Regions from separate parts of the Klebsiella oxytoca genome, predicted to be linked through region 1. Evidence: riboswitches for the same ligand, from Rfam matches in the RefSeq annotation. Region 1 holds a riboswitch; the other holds the start of a gene.
The links. A riboswitch is a leader RNA that binds a small molecule or an ion and turns the genes downstream of it on or off. The one in region 1 is predicted to bind thiamine pyrophosphate.
Positions count from the first base shown of each region.

Region 2: another riboswitch for thiamine pyrophosphate. It lies ahead of GJ746_RS12490 (TenA family protein); the one in region 1 lies ahead of thiB (thiamine ABC transporter substrate binding subunit).

Region 1 covers NZ_CP046115.1:897,258-904,650, forward strand. Annotated here, with positions in the region: gene thiQ (thiamine ABC transporter ATP-binding protein ThiQ) at 1-345, opposite strand, end outside; gene thiP (thiamine/thiamine pyrophosphate ABC transporter permease ThiP) at 329-1,939, opposite strand; gene thiB (thiamine ABC transporter substrate binding subunit) at 1,915-2,898, opposite strand; TPP riboswitch at 2,931-3,100, opposite strand; gene sgrR (HTH-type transcriptional regulator SgrR) at 3,138-4,793, opposite strand; gene sgrT (glucose uptake inhibitor SgrT) at 4,881-5,033, shown strand; gene GJ746_RS04255 (sugar efflux transporter) at 5,262-6,446, shown strand; gene GJ746_RS04260 (MFS transporter) at 6,494-7,393, opposite strand, start outside.
Region 2 covers NZ_CP046115.1:2,702,716-2,710,108, reverse strand. Annotated here, with positions in the region: gene GJ746_RS12510 (alpha/beta fold hydrolase) at 1-1,032, opposite strand, end outside; gene GJ746_RS12505 (LacI family DNA-binding transcriptional regulator) at 1,202-2,236, shown strand; gene GJ746_RS12500 (sugar phosphate isomerase/epimerase family protein) at 2,422-3,345, shown strand; gene GJ746_RS12495 (Gfo/Idh/MocA family protein) at 3,361-4,533, shown strand; TPP riboswitch at 4,722-4,823, shown strand; gene GJ746_RS12490 (TenA family protein) at 4,893-5,588, shown strand; gene GJ746_RS12485 (ABC transporter ATP-binding protein) at 5,585-6,313, shown strand; gene GJ746_RS12480 (ABC transporter permease) at 6,310-7,050, shown strand; gene GJ746_RS12475 (ABC transporter substrate-binding protein) at 7,074-7,393, shown strand, end outside.

The DNA of each region.
Region 1 (7,393 bases):
TCCGGCAATGGTTTGCAATCGGGCGCTCTGTTCCGCGTTCAGCCGCAGCCCGGGATGCATGCCCAGGGCAATGTTCTGGCGGATGGTGAGATGGTTAAACAGGTTATTTTCCTGAAACAGCATCGATACCGGACGGCGCGACGGAGGCGTGTGGGTATGACGCTGGCCGTCGATCTCAATGCTACCGCTGGCGGGCGGTAAAAAACCGGCAATCAGGTTCAACAGCGTGCTTTTCCCGGCCCCGCTGGGGCCAAGAACCGCAATGCGCTCCCCGCGTTCGGCGGCAAGCGTAAAACGCATGGGCAGATGCTGATAAAGCCAGGTTACATCATTCAGTTTTAGCATCGCGCCCCGGAAGTTTTTCAATAACGCTAAAGAGTAAAAAGCACAGCAGCAGGAGCAAAAGGGCGGTCACGGCCCCGTCCTGGCTTCGATAAGAGCCAATTTGCTGATACAGGTAAAACGGCAGAGTACGAAAATCTTCGTTACCGAATAGCGCCACGACGCCGAAATCGCCAATCGATAGTACACAGGCAAAGGCCAGCGCCTGGGCAAGCGGGCGTTTTAAAGCGCGAAGCTCAACCACCCGAAGGCGCGTAAAGCCCTGCATCCCCAGCGACTGGCAGAGGGGGCCGTAGCGGGCGGCGATATCGCGCATCGGGTTTTCCAGCACCTTGAGCGCGTAGGGAATTGCCATCAGCGCATTAGTAAAAATGACGATACCGTCGGCGGACTCCGGCAGGCCCACGCTATTATTGAGCAGCAGGAAGAAACCGGTGGCCAGCACGATGCCCGGCATGGCGAGGATCAGCATGCCGCTCAGCTCAAGGGCCTGTCCGGCCAGCGGGCGGTTGCGAGCGCGCAGTTCACGGCTGCTCCACAGCAGCATCATGGTCAGAATGACGCTTAAGAGCCCGGCGGCAAGAGCGATACGCAGCGATGTCCACAGCGCCTGCCACAGCGCAGGCTGATGCAGCACGTGAAACAGATTGCTGTTCAGACCATCGACTATCACCGCCAGCAGCGGCGGTAACAGCAGTAAAAGCGCCACGCCAATCAACGTTATGTCACACAGCCGGCTCGATAGCCGGTCGTCGGGATCGCGCCAGCCGCGGATATGGCTGGCGCCGATGGCGAGAGCTTTACTCAGGCGTTGGCTAAGCAACACCAGCCCGAGACAGCAGATCATCTGGATAAGCGCCAGCATCGCCGCGCGCGCCGGGTCGTAGTCGAAATTAAGCGCCTGGTAAATTGCCAGTTCGATCGTCGTTGCCCGCGGGCCGCCGCCCAGCGACAGCACGGTCGCAAAGCTGGCGAAACAGAGCATAAAGATCAGCGCCGCAACCGGGAGAATTTGCCGCCGCAGCCACGGCCACTCAACCAGCCGGAAAAAGACGTAGCCGCGCATCCCAAGCTGGGCGGCGATTTGCCGCTGCTCGCCGGGGATATTCTCCAGCGTCTGCAGCAGCAGGCGCGTAGCCATCGGCATATTAAAGAACACGTGCGCCAGCAGGATCCCCTGTAGCCCGTAGGGTGAGAATTCCCACTGCCAGCCGAACGCGTTGCATAATTCAGCCAACCATCCCTGACGACCGTAGACGCTCAGAATACCGAACACCGCCACCAGTACCGGCAGAATTAAGGTCATCGCGCAAAGACGCAACAGCAGCGTGCGCCCGGGGAATCGGCGCCGGTAAAGGGCGCGGGCGAGGAAGATTGCCGGGATCACCGAAAAAAGCGCGGAAAGGAAGGCCTGCCAGAAAGAGAAGCGCACGACGTGCCAGAGATAGCTGTCGCTGACCAGCACGCCCCAGGCCGCTTGCGGGGCGCTAAACCACAGCGCCAGGAAAGCGGCCAGCGCTACGGCGACCAGGACGATGGCCGCCGTCAGTCCCGGAAGGAGCCAGCCGAAAGTTAGCGGCTGACGGCGCGTTGCCATGCGCTAATCCAATTCTGGCGGTCGGTCGCGACCTGCTGCGGGGTAAATTCGAGCGTCGTTTGCGGTTTCACAAGCGCATCAAAGCCCGCCGGAAGCGCAACCTGGGTAACCGGATACATCCAGTTGCCGGTCGGGATCGCGTTCTGGAAGCCTGGAGAAACCATAAATTTGAGGAATTTTTCCGCCAGCTCCGGCTGTTTGCTGGCTGCGGTACGGGCGGCAACTTCAACCTGTAGATAGTGGCCTTCAGCGAAGTTTGCCGCAGCGTAGTTATCTTTCTTCTCTTCAATGATGTGGTAAGCCGGAGAAGTGGTATAGCTCAGCACCAGATCGCTTTCGCCTTTCAGGAACAGGCCATAGGCTTCGCTCCAGCCTTTGGTGACGGTGACGGTTTTTGCCGCCAGCTTCTGCCAGGCATCCGGCGCCTTATCGCCGTACACCTTTTGCATCCATAGCAGCAGGCCCAGACCCGGCGTGCTGGTGCGCGGATCTTCATAGATCACCCGCCATTTTTCCTCGCTTTCAACCAGCTCTTTCAGGCTTTTCGGCGGATTCTTCAGCTTGTTTTTATCGTAAACGAAAGCGAAATAGCCGTAATCAAACGGGACGAAGGTATCGTTGTCCCAGCCGCCGGGCACGCTGACCGCGCTGGCCGGAACGCCGCTTTTGGCGAACAGTTTGCTTTGCGAGGCGGCTTCCAGCAGGTTGTTATCCAGGCCAAGCACCACATCCGCTTTGCTGTTTTTGCCCTCCATCCGCAGCCGGTTGAGCAGCGAGACGCCATCTTCGAGCGCCACGAACTTCAGTTCGCAGCCGCAGTCAGCTTCAAAGGCTTTTTTAACCGCGGGACCAGGGCCCCAGTCGGCGGAGAACGAGTCGTAGGTATAAACGGTGAGCAGCGGTTTGGCAAAAACGGGCGCGGCGGCCAGCGCCAGCAGCGGGAGTAATTTTTTCAACACTTTGCACCTCAGAAAAAAGGGGTGGCAAAGGATTTTGAGTGGGCCCCAAATCCCTTCGCCGGCGTTATCCGGATCAGGTTCGACGGGTATTTTCTCAGCCCATACGTTTCATCCTTCAAGCCGCATCTTCAAAACGCCATAGCGTTTTGTGATGCTTCTTGAATGATGGTACGTATGTTTATTAGCACCCCGTTGAGAACGGCAGTTAGTGTAATGATTTTGTCAGCTGACTGAAAGCATTACGGCTCTGGCGGCGCGAACCACGCGGATTTAAAGTCAAACCAGCCAAGAGTGTTCATGCGTACGCCGCGCATGCTGCGCTGTCCCTGGATCATTAGCCAGTGGTGAATCAGTGGAACAATCGTTTGATTGGTCAGCAGCTGTTGGCTCCATGTCGCTGGATTAAGCTCTCCCGCACGCCACCGGCTGGCATCCTGTTCCCAGTCGATGGGAATACAGTTGCGAACCAGCGGGACTTCATATAGCCAGGCAAACAGGGAGAAATCGATCGGCAGCGTAAAGTTAGCGCTGTTGAGCCAGACGTCGCTGACCGCTTCGCCGCGGTGCCACTCCTGATACTCCAGCTCCTGTATTTCCAGTTTGACCTGATGCTCGGCAAGCAGCTTCGCCATGATCCCGCCGAGCACGCGGTGCTCAACGTGGTCCTGATAGTAGGTCAGCGTGACCGTCTCCAGACCCGGCGGTTTTTCACAAGCGTGGCTGCGTGCATGGTGCCAGCGGGGTAGCAGGCCATAGGCCGGGAACCAGTTGTCCTGATAGTGATCGCCTGCGTGATAGAGCAGTCTGGCGGGCTGGAACAGATAGCTTAACCACTGGCGTACCGCCGCGTTCGCGCCGAGCGGGCTGCGGGCGTCGAACAGCAGATAATAACAACCCTCTTCCAGGCGGCTTTCCACCGCTTTCTCGCTTTGCGTGGTGCCCTGTAACGTTAAGCCGCCGTTAGGTTCTTCGCTGATTTCCGGCAGCACCCAGACGTTTACTTCATCGATCAGCGCCCGATAGCCGAAATAGTCGTCGAAAGCACGAATTTTGAGCTGATTCTGGTTATTGCGCACAACCGAATAGGGGCCCGTGCCAACGGGGATACTGGAGTAGTTCTCCATCGACCGCCATTCGTGCGGCAGGATCATGGCCGGGACCTGGCTTAATAGCCAGGGCAGCCAGCGGTCGGGTTGACTGAGATGGATATCGAGGGTCCACGCGGTAGGGGAGTCGATACGCTCAATATGGGAAAACAGCGGCAGCGCGTTGCTGCGCTGCAGGGAGCTGATGACATCCGCCATTTCCAGCTCCCGGCCATGATGAAAATGAATACCTGGACGCAGAAAAAAACGCCAGTGGGTTGGGGTGATCTGCTGCCAATGGTGAGCAATATCGGCTTCCAGTTCCCCATTTTCCTCATTTACCCGCGTCAACGCGCTAAAAATCTGTCGGGCGATATGCGTTTCCGAGCGGCGAAGCGCGCTGCCGGGCAGCAGATTTTTCATTGGCCGATAGTAGAGCACGCGCAGGATATGCCGCCCCTGACGAAAGCTGCGGCCTAAATGGGAAACCAGCATTTGCCTGACGGCGGCTTTATCGCCAACCAGCTGTACCAGCTGATCGATTCGGTCCTGTTCCAGCAAATCTTCCGCTCGCTGCTGTTGCAGCGCGAGACCGGTATAGAGAAAAGAGAGGCGTGAGCGTTTGCCACGTCCCGCCTCCGCCTCCCAGGTGAGCCAGCCGCGTTCTTCCATCATGTTCAATAAGGTACGCATATGGCGGCGCGAACAGCTCAGCATATGTGCCAGCTCGTTAAGCGTTGTCTCCTGAGACTTGCCGTCGCAGCACTGCCACAGGCGAATGAACTGCTGTTGTAAACGACCGGAAGGCATAAAAGGGGAACTCCTGATAAAAACTCAGCAATTTATTACTCCCTATATTAAGTCAATAATCAACGTCGATGAAGCGAGGAGGTGAATATGATGAGGTCAACCATTAAACAGTTCTATCAAGGCTACTTTTCTGCGACGCAGGATGCGTCCTGGCTGGCCCGCCTGATGGCAGGAAGACGGCAGGAAATTCTCGGAGAGCTGATGCAGTGGGGAGTTACGTCGCAGACCTCTGATCATTGACTTGCAGACATCATGTGTGACTGAGTATTGGTGTTATACTCGTCGTCTTTCAAGCTGCAGGTGCGTTGGCTGCGCCCGCTCGCCCAGGTCACATAGCTATCTATGTTCCCAGGGACCTACGTCCTGGCCGCCTGCCCGCAACTCGAAACCTATTGAGTATAGAATCACCCGCCAGCAGAATACTTCTGCTGGCTTTTTTCGTTTGCTTCGCGTGCTTAAGGATATTTCATGCTGTGGTTAATGACGATGGGGCGTCGTCTCAACGGCGTTTACGCCGCTTTTATGCTGGTCGCTTTCATGATGGGAATCGCTGGCGCGCTGCAGGCGCCAACGCTCAGCTTATTTCTCAGCCGCGAAGTAGGGGCGCAGCCGTTCTGGGTGGGCCTGTTTTATACGGTTAACGCGATTGCCGGTATCCTGGTCAGCCTGGCGCTGGCTAAACGCTCCGATAGCCGGGGCGATCGTCGTCGGCTGATTATGTTTTGCTGCCTGATGGCGGTGGGAAATGCGCTGCTGTTTGCTTTTAATCGTCACTACCTGACGCTGATTACCTGCGGAGTGATGCTGGCTTCCGTAGCGAATGCCGCGATGCCGCAGCTATTTGCCCTGGCGCGGGAATATGCCGATAGCTCGGCGCGTGAAGTAGTGATGTTCAGTTCGATAATGCGTGCGCAGCTTTCTCTGGCGTGGGTGATTGGCCCGCCGCTGGCTTTTATGCTGGCGCTGAACTACGGCTTCACCACGATGTTTTCGATTGCTGCCGGGATCTTTGTGATTAGTCTGGTGCTGATCGCTTTTAAGCTACCTTCTGTCGCCCGCGTGGAGCAGCCTTCGGAAGGAGATGACGTTCTGGTACAGGCCGGGGGATGGCACGATAAAAACGTACGGACGCTGTTTATCGCCTCCACCCTGATGTGGACCTGTAACACTATGTATATTATTGATATGCCTTTGTGGATCAGTAGCGATCTTGGTCTGCCCGATAGCCTCGCGGGGATATTAATGGGCACCGCTGCCGGGCTGGAGATTCCGGCCATGATTCTGGCTGGCTACTACGTTAAGCGCTGGGGTAAGCGTAATATGATGGTGACGGCAGTGGCGGCTGGCGTGCTGTTTTATATTGGCCTGATTCTGTTTCACGACCGTATCGCGCTGCTGGTGTTACAGCTGTTTAACGCCGTATTTATCGGGATTGTTGCCGGCATAGGTATGCTGTGGTTTCAGGATCTGATGCCCGGGCGAGCGGGAGCCGCAACCACGCTGTTTACCAATAGTATTTCCACTGGGGTGATTCTGGCTGGGGTTATTCAGGGCGCGCTGTCGCAAAGCTATGGGCATGCCAGCGTCTACTGGACAATTGCCGGGATTTCCCTGGTGACGCTGTTTATGACCAGCAGAGTTAAAGATATCTAAATGTTTTTACTGCCCCGACGTTTCGTTGGGGCAGCGTTAGTTGCGGGTTATTTCAATTCAATCCTTTTAATATCGCCGATAATAAAGATGTAGGCGATGACGCCAATCAGAGCGGTTAAACCGATATAAATCAGCGCGTAGAAAAAATTACCGGTCATGGATATGATGACCCCAATAATTAACGGGGTAATGATTGACGCCATATTGGCGCAGAAGTTGAAAATCCCCCCGGTGAGTCCGCCCATGTTTTTAGGTGCAATGTCTGAAATAAGCGTCCAGCCGAGACCAACCATACCCTGGCCAAAAAATGCAATCGACATGATAATAATCACCGCAGTGTTGCTATCCACCCAGTTAGCAATAATGATGCAGCTTGAAAGCAGTAACCCGGAAATAATCGGGAGCTTTCTGCTGATATTAACGGAACTGGTTTTCTTTAATATTTTATCAGAAGCCCAGCCGCCGAAAAAAATACCGATAGCCGCGGCCAGGAAGGGCCAGGATGCGAAGAATCCCACGTGTAGCCACGGTAAATGGCGCTCGTTGGCCAGGTAAGTAGGGAACCATGTCAGAAAGAAAACCAGCGTTGTATTACCGGCAAACTGCCCAAGACTGGCGCCAATAATTTGTCTGCAGCACAATAAACGTTTTGCATCGGGCCAGTTAAATGGGATGTTTTCATCTGCTTTAGCCGTATTTTCTACGCCGATATATTCCAGCTCTGCTTTATTTGCTGTTTTTGATTCGTGTGGTTCATGATAAAACTTCCACCACACAAAAGTAAACGCAATACCTAATCCTCCGGTGAGGAAAAATAGCGTTCTCCAGCCATGATGCTCCAGGATTAAAAAAAGAAGAGGAGAAAAAGCGGCCAGCCCGATATATTCGCCAACGGTATAAGTTGCCGTGGCTCTGGCTCGTTCATGCTGGGGAAACCATTTACTGAC
Region 2 (7,393 bases), 1.8 Mb from region 1:
TCCGGCACTTTTCACCGCATCAGCAAAGCGTTTTTGCATCGATGTTGGCACGTTGATATCCACGCTGCCAATGCCGATAAATACCGGATGATCGACTTTCAGCGTCGGGTAAAGCATGGTATCCACGCTGGCGTTCAGCAGTGAATCCACGCCAGGCTTGAGAGAATTAGCGGCATTCAGGCCGGCCTTCATCACCTCATCGTTCAGCGGCGTAATGCACAGATTGTTCGCCTCTTTCAGCAGCGGCAGCGCTTTGTCCTGGAAATAATCGCCCGGATTTAGCTGCGGATTGCTATCGGCGGCGGAGAGATAGATATAGAAAATATACGGTATTTTCGGATCGCCGCCGGTCTGAACTTTACCGCCAGACGGCGGGAGAATATCGGAGGCGGTGGTGCCTTTCTCAAAATAAGGCGTGCCGGTTAGGACCGTCGCGCGAATATTCAGCTCCGGCGCATATTCCGGCTGATATCCCGCGGTAGCGAACGCGGCATGGGCGCCCTGCGACTGCCCTACCAGAATAAGTTCATTCTTAAGCGGAAACTGCTTCAGGGCGGCGCGTACGCCATCGAGAACGCTCCATGCTTCGCCGCGGGCATTAAGATAGTGGTGCAGGCCAGAAGAGCCTAATCCAGCGTAATCCGGTGCGACTACCGCATAACCCAACGACAGCCAGGTATTTAAATATTGCTTATCGCGATCGCTGCGCGGATTCAACGACGGCGCGCAGTGATTGGCAACGCCAACCGTACCGTGGGCCCATACCACCACTGGCCATCCTCCTTCCGGCGTTGCGCCAAAGGGAATAAACACCGCCGCGGTATCTTCACGCGCGCTTTTGCCATCAACGCCGCTGCGTGAAGGATAGTGCAGCAGATACTGCTTAGCCGCCTCGCTTAAACCATTCTCGACGTTCAGCGGCGAAACGAGCTTATCGGTGTCGGCTGCGGCAGTTGCCGGAGCGGAGCTCATTGAGAGCAGCAGTAGCGCCGAGGTTGCAGTAAGTAATTTTTTAGTGAGTGAATAAGTCATGACATCCCGTTCCAGAATTGGCGATGAACTTATTGTAGACCCTTAAGCATGAATATCAGGTCAATAAAGCCTGACTTTCCAGTGATTTTTATAAATCCTCGGTTTGTTCGCTTTTTACCGGGAAAAATAATGATAGATTTTTATCATTCATATCTCAGGAAAGACATCTATGTCAGCAAAAAAAGTGACCATGGCCGACATCGCCCGGGAGGCCAGAGTGGGTATCGCGACGGTCGACAGAGTGCTCAACAAACGTACTGCCGTCAAAGAGAGTACCGAACGTAAGGTACTTGAGTCAGCGCGCCGTTTAGGTTTTGCGCTCGAGCAGCCCCACTATCGGCTGGCCGCCGGGCAGCCGGCGATAGCCCTCAGAATGGGGTTTATTTTACTGCAGCAGTCGCACTCGTTTTATCATCAGCTGGCGCTGGCCCTTGAAAAAGCGGCCTTATCATGGCACAGCCCGACTCAGGCCCCGGTTTTTCTGCATTACGATATCAATGCCATCGACGACATGGTCGCCGCCATTTCCCGTCTCAGCGAAGAAGTGGACGTTATTGCTATTGTCGCGCTGGACAATCCGCTTATTCGCCACGCTGTCGTTCAGGCCATTGATAAAGGCGTGCATGTCTTCACCCTGCTCTCGGATATGAGTATTGCCCAACGCACCGGCTATATCGGGCTGGATAACCAAAAAGCGGGCCGCACCGCAGGATGGGCGGTGGACAGGCTATGTCACGGCGATGGGGAGATCGGCATTATCGTTGGCGATAACCGGTTTATTTGCCAGGAGAGCTGTGAGATAAGCTTTCGCTCCTACTTACGCGAACAGGGGAAAGGCGACCGGGTGCTTGAGCCAGTGCGCAGCCACGAACGCGCCGATATCGCCCGCCAGGTGACAGAAGAGATGCTGTACCAATATCCCGATCTGCAGGCTATTTACGCACCCTGCGGCGGCGTGGAGGGGATTATCGCCGCGCTACATGCGCATCAACGTCAGTATCAGGTCACCCTGATTTGTCATGGGCCGGTAGATAACGGCGAGCTGGCGTTAATCGACGGCACTATCGATCTCATGCTTGCCCATCGGCTGGACGAATTTGCCACGGCGACAATCCACGCGTTTGTTCAGGCCGCCAGCCAACCGCAGCCAAACTTTATCAACGCGCTGCAGCCGTTTGATTTACTCACCAAAGAAAATCTCTGATCGCCGGTGGCGCGTGTGAATCAGCCGCGCGCCTTCTGGTGACTTAATTTGATAAAAGACCATCATTTTAACCATCAAAATAAAGCTTGAATCACATCAAAGAATTTAAATTTCATCATTGTTGATTTTGAAATTTTCATTCAATACTGGTCATGTTTACCCCTCATTATGAAAAGGAACCGGTCATGACCATACATATTGCTAATGCGCCGTGTAGCTGGGGCGTCGATGATCCCAAAAACCCTTATCTGCCAGCATGGTCCAAGGTGCTGCAAGAAGCGGCAACCGCAGGCTATAAAAGCATTGAACTGGGGCCCTGGAGCTATTTACCGACTCAGGCCGATGAACTCCGCGCTGCGCTGAATAAGCAGGGGCTGTCGCTGGTTGCCGGCACAATCTTTGACGATCTGGTCAGCGAAGAGAACTTCGCGAATATTGTCGCACTGACGCATAACATTTGCCGCAATCTGTCGCAGGTGCCGGCGGCGGAAGAAACGGCGGGCAACCCTTTCCAACCCCCCTATCTGGTTATTATTGATTTTGGTAATCCGCAGCGGGCGAAATATGCCGGACGCGGAGATCTGGCCCCCCGCCTTTCCCCCGCCGACTGGCGGCGGATGATCGACCACATCACTATCATCAGCAAACTGGCGTGGCAGGAGTACGGCGTTCGCCCGGTTATCCACCCTCACGCCGGCGGCTGCATCGAGTTTGCCGATGAGATAGATCTGCTGGCAACGCAAATTCCCCATGATGTCGCCGGGTTATGTCTCGATACCGGACATCTCTACTATTCGGGTATGGACCCTATCGCCTGGCTGGATCGCCATTTTGACCGCCTTGACTACCTGCACTTTAAAGATGTCGATCCGAAGGTATTCGAGAGCGTGATTTCCCGGGGCATCGACTTCTTCTCCGCCTGTGCCGAAGGGGTAATGTGTCCGCTCGGCACCGGCGCGATTGACTATCCGGCCGTACGCGCGTTTCTCGATAAGCGCGGCTATCAGGGCTGGATCACTATCGAACAAGAACGCGATCCGCGTAACGTTGAAGGCAGCCTGCAGGCAGTAACGGAAAGCCTGCGCTACCTGCGCTCCGTTGGCTTTTAATCAGGAGAGAACACGATGATTAACGGTACTAAACCCGTCGGCAGGTCATTACGCTGGGGAATGGTTGGCGGCGGCGCAAGCAGCCAGATTGGCTATATTCACCGCTCAGCGGCGCTGCGTGACGGTTCATTTACCCTGCTGGCCGGGGCTTTTGATATTGACGCTCAGCGCGGGCGTGAATTTGGTCGTCAGCTTGGCGTTGAGGCCGAACGCTGTTATCCCGACTACGCGACCTTGTTTCGCGAAGAAGCGGCGCGAGAAGATGGTATTGAGGCGGTGTCTGTCGCCACGCCGAACAATACCCACTACGCCATTTGCCGCGCGGCGCTGGAAGCCGGGCTGCACGTGGTATGTGAAAAACCGCTGTGTTTTACCGGCGAAGAGGCCGATGCGCTGGTGGCCCTGAGCGAAAAGCAGCGCAAGATTATCGGGGTTACCTACGGCTATGCTGGGCATCAGCTGATTTTGCAGGCGCGGCAGATGATTGCCCAGGGGCTGCTGGGCGAGATCCGCATCATTAATATGCAGTTCGCACACGGTTTCCACAATCTGCCGGTGGAGCAGGACAACCCCAGCACCCGCTGGCGAGTGGATCCGAAATTTGTCGGCCCAGGCTACGTGCTGGGCGATCTGGCTACGCACCCGCTGTTTCTGGCGGAGACCATGGCACCGAAACTCAACATCACGCGCCTGATGTGCTCCCGCCAGAGCTTTGTTAAAAGCCGCGCCCCGCTGGAGGATAACGCCTACGTGCTGATGGAGTACGACAACGGCGCCGTGGGTTCGATGTGGTGCTCGGCGGTCAACAGCGGCTCAATGCACGGGCAGAAAGTGCGCATCGTCGGGGAAAAAGCCAGCCTGGAATGGTGGGATGAACAGCCAAACCAGCTGCGCTATGAAATCCAGGGTGAGCCGGTACGCATCCTTGAACGCGGAATGTCCTATCTTGATCCTCTGGCCCTGCAGGACGACAGAATTGGCGGCGGTCATCCCGAAGGGCTGTTTGAAGCCTGGTCAAATCTGTACCGCCGCTTTGCTATCGCCATGGATGCGACCGATCGCCGCGACGCCGCGCTGCTGGAAAACTTCTGGTATCCGGATGCGAAAGCCGGGGCGCTCGGCGTGCACTGGGTCGAGAACTGCGTACGTTCTGCGGATAGCGGAGCCAGCTGGGTCGAGTTTCGTTAAATCTGTTGCCCGGCAGCGGCGCGTCTGCCGGGCAAGGAACAGCTTTGCTTATCGCATATCTGCTACGGCCGAGCGCCGCCCGGCAAGAGTGCTCAACTATTATTTCTCGCTGGCCCATTCGTGACAACGTCACCTGTTTTCGGCATATTCACGGCATTGTAATCAAAAAGCGAATGCCGTATAACATGGGCCAAACCGAGGGGTGTCCCGTGAGGGCTGAGATGGCGTAAGCCGAACCCTTTGAACCTGATCTGGGTCATGCCAGCGAAGGGACGGGTCGGCATTTCCGCCAGTTTTGCGCCATTGCCTGTTCACACTTCTTTCTGCACGCCCGGATCTCCCTTTTATCAGGAGGTCCTGTGATTGTTCCCGCATTTACCCAGGGTATTTATGGTCGTCTGCGCCAGCAGGCCGATACCGCCTGGCAGCACTACGTCAACCATCCCTTCCTGCGTCAGCTCGCCGACGGCACCCTGCCTGAACCGGCATTCCGCCGCTATCTGACGCAAGACTATCTGTTTCTGATCCACTTTGCCCGCAGCTACGCGCTGCTGGTCAGTAAACTGCGTACTCTGCCGGAGATGCGCGCCGCCGCCGCGTCGATGAACGCCATTCTCGACGAACTGCCGCTGCATGTTGGCTACTGTAACGGATGGGGGCTGGACGAACCCGCGATGGCCACCGAACCGGAAGCCTTAGAAACCATCAACTATACCCGTTACGTGCTGGACATCGGCCACTCCGGAGACGCGCTGGATCTGCTGGCGGCGCTGATGCCGTGCGTCGCCGGATATGCGGAAATCGGTCTCGGCCTGCTGCATAATCCGGCAACCAACCTGATCGACAATCCCTATGCCTCGTGGATCCGCAACTACGGCGACGAGGGTTATCTGAACGGCGTCAATGCCGCCATTGCCCTGCTGGAAACGCTCTGGCAACAGCGCGGCGGCGAGGCGCGTTTTGCGGAACTTGGCGTCATTTTCACCACCGCCACCCGTCTGGAAGCCAACTTCTGGCAAATGGGCCTTAATGCGGTTGAGGGGAATCCGGCGTGAGTGCGCCAGCAATTGAGGTACGCGGCCTGAGCCTGCGCTTTGGCGCACGGCAAATTTTCGACAACCTGACGTTCGATATCCCCGGCGGCCAATGGATATCGCTGCTGGGGCCCAGCGGCGTAGGGAAAACCACCCTGCTACGTGTTCTCGCCGGTCTGGCAAAAGCCGCTGCCGGTGAAGTCCGCGCCAGCGACGGGCTGCCAATCGCTAAACGGCTGGCGTGGATGGGGCAGAAAGACTTGCTTTACCCGTGGTTAAATGTGCGTGACAACGTCTCTCTTGGCGCCCGTCTGCGCGGAGAGCGCGTTGACCACCGGCGCGTAGCCACGCTGTTACAGCAGGTAGGCCTTGAATCGTGCGCTAACGAACTTCCGGCCCGTCTGTCCGGCGGCATGCGCCAGCGGGCGGCGCTGGCGCGCACCTTATATGAAGACCAGCCCATCGTACTGATGGACGAACCCTTTTCCGCGCTCGATACCATCACCCGTACGCGAATTCAGACACTGGCTGCGGAGCTGCTGGTTAACCGTACCGTGGTGCTTATCACCCATGACCCGATGGAAGCCTGTCGCCTGAGCCATCGGCTGCTGGTGCTTTCTCCCGCTGCCGGCGGAATTGACGATAGCCACCGTCTATCCGGCACGCCGCCGCGTGCGCCGGACGACCCGGCGCTGCTGATCGGCCAGGCGGAACTGTTGCAACAGCTCATGAGGGCTAACGGATGAGCGCAAAAGTGTTTCGCGCCGCCGTGGTGTTCTGCGGCCTGCTGCTGCTCTGGTGGCTGGCGAGCCGCAGCGGCATTCCGGCCTTCCTGCTGCCTTCTCCCGCAGCGGTGGCCAGCGCGCTGTGGATGAATCGGGATTATCTCGGCTGGCACACGCTAATCACGTTGAGTGAGATCGTCAGCGGTCTCGCGCTCGGCGTCCTGCTTGGCGTGATCCTGGCGCTGTGCATGATCGTCTCGCCGCGTCTTCAGCGCTGGCTGATGCCGCTGGTGCTGATCAGCCAGGCGATCCCGGTCTTTGCTCTCGCCCCGCTGCTGGTCCTGTGGTTTGGTTTCGGCATGAGCGCAAAGGTCATGATGGCGGTTCTGGTGATTTTTTTCCCCGTGACCTCGGCGTTTTTTGACGGCCTGCGCCGGGTTAACAACGATTATCTCGATCTGGCGCGCACGATGGGCGCCTCTTTTAGTGCACAGCTGCGTCATGTGCGCATGATGGCCGCCCTTCCGGCGCTCGGCTCCGGCCTGCGGATGGCGGCAGCCGTCGCCCCCATTGGCGCAATAATCGGTGAATGGGTCGGTTCAGCCGAAGGGCTTGGCTACGTGATGCTCAACGCCAACGCCCGTTTGCAAACCGATATCTGCTTCGCAGCCCTGTTTATTTTAGTACTACTGACGGTCCTGCTCTGGCTGACGGTGGATGCTTTTCTGCATCGGCTGGTCTACTGGACGCCGGAATAACGATTTAACAATAAGGAATAACCATGCGTAAGCATCTTTATGCCGTGATGGCCTTCGGCACGCTGATCGGCGGTCAGGCGCAGGCTAACGAGAAACTCACCCTCGTGCTGGACTGGTATATCAATCCTGACCATGCGCCGATTATGGTAGCCGAACAGATTGGCGCTTTTAAAGAGGCGGGTCTTGACGTCAAAATTGTGCCACCGTCCGATCCGGCGCTGCCGCCACGATTGGTGGCTGCCCGCCAGGCGGATCTGGCCATTACCTACCAGCCGCAGGTACATTTTTTCGCTGATGAAGGGCTTCCGCTGGTCCGCGTTGGCACGCTGATTAATTCGCCGCT